Regions from separate parts of the Dendrosporobacter quercicolus genome, predicted to be linked through region 2. Evidence: riboswitches for the same ligand, from Rfam matches in the RefSeq annotation. Region 2 holds a riboswitch; the other holds the start of a gene.
The links. Region 2 has a riboswitch for cyclic di-GMP ahead of BLR06_RS16520 (methyl-accepting chemotaxis protein). Riboswitches for the same ligand answer to the same signal wherever they lie in the genome.
Positions count from the first base shown of each region.

Region 1 (3,192 bases), on a different contig from region 2:
AGATCAGAGGTCGAGCTGGTCAATGCCCGGCAAAATTTAACGAAAGCCCAGAATAGTTATGATCTGGCAATGGCGGCCCTGAATAATACCATCGGGATGCCGTTAGATACTGAAAATAAGCTTAAGGATGAACTGGGGTATGTGAAAAGCGAAATCGTTCTGGCGGATGCCATTGCCCAGGCTGTGGCAAATCGTCCGGAGATTGAGCAATCGCAGCTGAGTATTGAATCAGCGAAAAAAGGGATAAAGGTCGCCAACAGCAACCGCAAGCCAACGGTGACGTTCAGCGCCGCCGAAGGCTGGAGCGGCACTGAATTCCCCGGTAACGAAAATGACTGGTCGCTGAGTTTGATGGCCAACTGGAATATTTTTGATTCCGGCGTTACCGGCGCCAAAGTTAAACAGGCAGAGAGCTCCCTGAATAAGGCCCGGGAGCAGTCTGTAGAAACCGGCAATAGCGTTGAACTGGAGGTGCGTCAGGCGTATCTGAGCATGAAAGAGGCTGAAAAGAGGATTGGCGCTACTCAGGTCGCCGTGGATAAGGCGACTGAAGATTTAAAGATTGCCCAGACGAAATATTACGCCGGTGCGGGCACCAATCTTGATGTTATTGATGCGCAGCTGGCGCTGACCCAGGCTGGAACAAACTATACCGAGGCGCTATATGATTATAATATTAATCAGGCTAAACTGCAAAAAGCGATTGGTCAAAAATGATTCATTAAGGGATGACACTTTGCCTGCAGGTGCAGGTAAAGTGTCATCCCTGGCGTTTACTGTTTATGTACGTCAATTTGGCGGCTCTTTTTATAGACATCCCAGGCTTCCAGTATTCTGGTCCGGGAGAAACCGAGGCGTTTGGCAATGATTTTTGCTCCGGCTCGTTCATTTTCAACTGACAGGTCGTAAAAAGAATTGGTTACAGAACCAATGATTGCGGTTAACAGCTCGTTGAGCGGCCGTTCGGGATCTGCTGTTGCCGTCGGTTGGCTGTTATTGGGCGGCTGCAGACCAAGCAGGGCGTTGATTGTCTCAATCGCCTGAGGAATTTTGTCCTCAGGCAGTTTTTCTATTAGTTCGAATAATTCAGCTTTAGGGGTCATTGATTGTCTCCTAACCAATTGAGTTTATTTATAACTATAAGCTAAATTAGCTAAATATGCAATGCAGTCGGGACGGCAATCGGGCGGGTGTATTGGAGAAAATGTCTGATTACCGGGAATTTGAAAAAAAGGAAATTTGTATCGGAATTTGTAATTTATTGTTGCTTTTGCAATTGAGAATGGGTATAATGTAAAAACAAGCAGTACCCAATTTTAATTCAACTTTATAGGCAAACTTATCGAAAGATAAGGACGCAAAGCCATGGGTCTAACAATATTTATTAATGATTGCCAGGCTGCCGCTTGACATAAGTGTAAAACCAGACTTTATGTCTGGTTTTTTGTTGCCCGGCTGCCGGCAAGAGGTATTTTAGGGTATTTGCTTGCATAAGGGTGACGAAGGAGAGTGCAAAGAATTGCAATGGTTCAATAATTTAAAAGTATTAACAAAAATAATGGTTGCAGTAATGATATCGGCATTATTTCTCCTGATTATGGGCGGCATTGGTTACTATTATACCAATCAAATCAGTCATGAAATGTCAGGAATGTACCATGACCGTTTGCTGCCGGTGAAAAGACTTAATGAAACACGGCACAATTTTAGTGCTGTTCATGGCATGATTCTGGAAATCATTCTGGGTAACCCTGATAAGGCCGCGGAGCAAAAGACGCTGGTTGAAATTAAGACGCTGGCTGCTGAGACCAATCAAACAATGACTGATTATAAGAATGCCAGGCTAACGGCTTTTGAAGAACAAAAGATTACTGAGTTAGATGAGGAAATCGGGCTGTACCGGGTGGAGCGGGAAAAAGCGCTGGCTATGGCTCAGGCTGGTCAAAAACAAGAGGCCTATGGGTATTTTTCGCAAAATGCCAGCAAGCATTTGATTAAGGTAAATGCAATTCTTAAAGAACTGGCTGATTTTAATGCCAAAACCAGCGATGACGCCAATAAGGCCGGAGAAGCCAATGCGAGCACCGCCAAGAATCTGATTATTGTGCTGACAATTGCAGCGGTGGCAATTTCGGCAGCCGCCAGCTGGCTGCTGGCGAAGATGATCGCCCGGCGATTAAACAATACGGTGGATACCTTGAATTTGGTTGCCAGCGGTGACTTAACCCAGGAAGTTAAAATCATGTCCAGTGATGAAATTGGCATGATGGGGAAAGCTTTAAATGACACTATCCGCAATTTAAACGGACTTGTCGGCAATGTCAGGCTTCTCAGTGAGCAGGTAGCGACTGCATCGCAGCAGCTTACCGCCAGCGCCGGTGAGTCTGCCCAGGCAACCAATCAGGTTGCCGGTACCATAGCCGAGGTTTCACGCGGGGCTGAATTACAGGTAAATGCCGTCAATCAGTCAACTACCGTTGTTGAAGCGATGTCAGAAGGTATTTTTCAGGTTGCAGCCAATGCCGGTGTAGTGGCCGAAGCATCCGGCAAGGCCGCCGGTGCGGCCCGTACTGGTGAAACGGCGGTAAATTCGGCAGTGGCTCAGATGGATAATATCGCCAAGACGGTAATCAGTTCAGCCGATGTTGTGGCAAAGCTGGGCGAAAGGTCAAATGAAATCGGCCAGATTGTGGATACCATTTCCGGCATTGCCGGGCAAACCAACCTCTTAGCTTTAAATGCAGCCATTGAAGCGGCCAGAGCCGGCGAACAAGGGCGCGGGTTTGCGGTAGTAGCAGAGGAGGTAAGAAAGCTTGCCGAGCAGTCGCAGGAGGCGGCTAAGCAAATTGCCGGCTTAATCAATGAGATCCAAAGTGATACCGAGCGGGCTGTTTCAGTGATGAGCAGCGGTACCAGGGAAGTAAAAGCCGGGACCGATGCAGTCGCTGTAGCCGGCAAAACGTTTACTGATATTGTTTTGCTGATTGATCAGGTATCGGGGCAGGCCAATGATATTTCAACCGCTATCCAGCAAATAGCTGACGGCAGCGAAAAAATTGTTGATTCAGTCCGTGACATTGATAAAATCAGCAAGGATGCGGCTGCCCAGACACAGACCATGTCGGCGGCAACCGAAGAACAATCGGCGGCAATGCAGGAAATTGCGGCTTCCAGTCAGAGCTTGGCCAATAT
Region 1 covers NZ_FNHB01000018.1:4,268-7,459, reverse strand. Annotated here, with positions in the region: gene BLR06_RS18650 (TolC family protein) at 1-717, shown strand, start outside; gene BLR06_RS18645 (hypothetical protein) at 774-1,103, opposite strand; cyclic di-GMP riboswitch class I at 1,323-1,407, shown strand; gene BLR06_RS18640 (methyl-accepting chemotaxis protein) at 1,520-3,192, shown strand, end outside.
Region 1: it holds a riboswitch for cyclic di-GMP, as region 2 does, so the genes downstream of both, BLR06_RS18640 (methyl-accepting chemotaxis protein) here and BLR06_RS16520 (methyl-accepting chemotaxis protein) in region 2, are expected to answer to the same signal.

Region 2 (3,192 bases):
TACCCGTGGCTGGACGTAGCAGCCAACGTAAAGTTTGGCTTGAAAATGCGCAAGCTACCTGAACTGGAAAGTCAAAAGCTGACGGAGGAATATCTGAAAAAAGTCGGCTTGCTGGAATTTCGCACCAGCAAGGTGTACCAATTATCAGGAGGAATGAAGCAGCGGGTTGCGATTGCCAGAGCCCTGGTCAATCAGCCAAGGGTTTTGTTGATGGATGAACCATTTGGCGCATTAGATGCACTCACCCGCGAGCAAATGCAAAGCTTGCTGCGCAACATCTGGCGAGAATCACAATGCACAATTTTATTTATCACCCATGATGTCGATGAGGCGCTGTCATTAGGGACCAGAGTACTGGTCATGTCAAAGCGGCCGGGGCGGATCATCAAGGAATTCCGGCCGGATTTTACCCATAGCATGATTGGCGAAAAATCAAATCGTTCCCGGTACACACCGGAATTTTTAAAACTTCGCGAGGAAATTCTGGATTTGATCAACAATTATACCAAGGGCGACGGCTGCGCTTATTTTTAACCGGATCCGCCTTTAGCAGCAGGCGGGTCGGCAGTGGGGTACCCCGCAATGCTTTACAGTTCCCGCAGTTTCGGCTATAATGGGTTCAATGGAAAATCGTTGCTAAAAGCTGCAGCACAAGCAGGCGGCAGGTGGATTTTTCTGGACCTGATGTTCAGTTTCGCCACTCATTTTTCTGGAAAAATGGGTGGCTTTTTTATTTGCGACCGGCTGGCGGCTGACCCGCCGGATTTTAATTTTGCGATAATCAGCTCTTGGTTTGCCGTGGCTATTGAACAAAGCGCTGATTATTCATTTATGCATATTAAAGGATTTCTATATGTAATAGAGAATTATTACGATTAAACTGGATATTCTCTGGATAATATTGGCAAACTTAATGAAAATTAAGGACGCAAAGCTATGGGGCTAAGGATGTATTCTATGCCTGCCAGGCTGCTATATGGGGAAAAACGTATAAAACTGTTTCTTTCAAGGGAGGAGATAATGCAACAATTTGAGCTGATATTTTTCTATCTGTAACAAAGGAAGGGGTTTATTTTATGCGGAGATTTCCTATTATTGCCCAATTGGGCGGAATGTTTTTGGTTTCAATTTCTTTTATGCTGATTTTAGTGGGATACACAGCGTATCAATACACAACTGCCGGTGATACATATGAATCTTTAATCACCCATACATCAGCCAACATGCTGTTGATTACCAAAGCTCAGGGTGGTATGAATAACGGAATTGCCGATTTGCGTGGTTTTCTTGGCTACGGAATTGCCAGTTATGAACAAGAGTCCAGGAAGAGTTTTGCAGAAAGCGTTGAGCAGTTAAAGATATTTGTCGCCGGGGTGGAAAACCCCGCGGTAAAAGCTGAAGCTGTTAAGTTAGAGCAAATGCTGGAGGATTATAGTCTGAAAATGGGTCAGCTTATGGATGCCAAAAAAGCAAACGATCCTTCTTTTGACGCACTGCTTGAGACGGGAAGAGGCCTATCGCAGCAGCTTGACGGGCAGTTTGATAAGACTCTCGCTTTGGAGGAGGATTATTTAAAACAATCTACAGACGAGCTGCTGGCAAAGCAGAAAGCAACCCAAAGTCTTGTGGGAATTTTAAGCGCGGTAATTATTTTATTTGTTTGCGGTTTAGCTTTTTGGTATAGCAAGTGGATGGCAAAACGCTTAAACCATGTCGGAAATGAACTGGACGCAATCAGTAAATTCGATTTGACAGCAACTTCCTATCAGGTGAAAATGAATGATGAGATTAGCGATATGGCTGCTTCAATGGATGGAATGAAGAATGCCCTGCGCGCACTGGTAGGTCATATCCGGCAAAACTCCGAGTCGCTGGCTGCAGCCAGCCAGGAGTTGAGCGCAACAGTGGAAGAACAGCTAAGGGCAGCGGAAGTTGTATCCAATACGGTGGCCGAGGTTTCGAGCGGTTCAGCGCAAAATACCAATAATATTACTGAGATGTCGGCAACCATCCAGCAGCTTTCGGCAAGTACGGAGGAAATGAACGCCAATGCCGCAGAGGTAAATGCCAATACGCAAAACGCGGTGGAAGAGGCCGCCCAGGGGATGGATTTGCTGACCCGGATTGTTACGCAAAATGAAACTGTTTCCGTTTCAATGAACAGTATTACGGAAGTTGCCAATTCGTTGGCCAAAGGTTCGGAAGATATCCGCGAGATTGTGACTGTAATCCAGAATCTGGCGGGGCAAACCAACCTGTTAGCGTTAAATGCCGCCATTGAAGCTGCTCGCGCGGGTGAAGCCGGCAGAGGCTTTGCCGTAGTAGCTGAGGAAGTCCGGAAGCTGGCGGAACAAAGCGCCGCATCAACGCAGCATATCGGGGAAATCATTAAAAAAATGACTGAGGACATTGATATCGCAGTTCATCATGTGAGTAAAGGGAATGAGGAGGTAGCCGCAGGGCAGCAGGTAACTTTAAACACGCAGCGGGGCTTCGAGGTGATCATCGAAAAACTCAACACAGTCAGAACTGTTGTCAGCCAAATCACTTCCACGATTGAAGAATCGGCGAAAGGAACCCAGGCGATTGTAGGAAATGTTCAGAATATCAGCGCGGTTGCCGAGCAGACGACAGCCAGCGTTCAAACGGTAGCCGCCGCCTCACAAGAACAAAGCGCCAGCATGCATGAGATTAATCATAATGCGGAATCCCTGGCCAAGATGGCGGAAGAACTGAATTTAATTATTAGCAAGTTTAAGCTGTAAACCAATACCTCCAATTACTCCGATCGATGAATCAGGCCGGGTAGTTGGAGGTTTCTTATGTCTTAAGTATTGTTCTTTTGGCGTTCGTTTTCGGTGGGTCATGGTCATCGGGTATCCGTTCAGCTTCGGGATTGCCGGGGAATCTGCACAGGACTCAAGCGCATCACATATAATAGATTAGCCGGTCTTAAACTGGTGCATTAGGAATTTAAATAAATTTAAGTTACTATGCAGTACTTCATTTATGGAGAGGTATGTTTATGAGTAATACAGTCTTACAAATAGAACGTTTAGTCGCAGAGTCTGTGGCAGTAAATGAAAATGTTGTTTTTGATGCAATAACAGTGCTGAGCGGCAATATCAGCTATGACGGCGCGACCGGCGTAGTTACTTTGCTTGAAGCGGGAAGCTATGAATTTGACTGGTG
Region 2 covers NZ_FNHB01000012.1:363-3,554, reverse strand. Annotated here, with positions in the region: gene BLR06_RS16530 (ABC transporter ATP-binding protein) at 1-534, shown strand, start outside; gene BLR06_RS16525 (hypothetical protein) at 583-879, shown strand; cyclic di-GMP riboswitch class I at 894-977, shown strand; gene BLR06_RS16520 (methyl-accepting chemotaxis protein) at 1,077-2,765, shown strand; partial or broken gene BLR06_RS19320 (collagen-like protein) at 3,026-3,192, shown strand, end outside.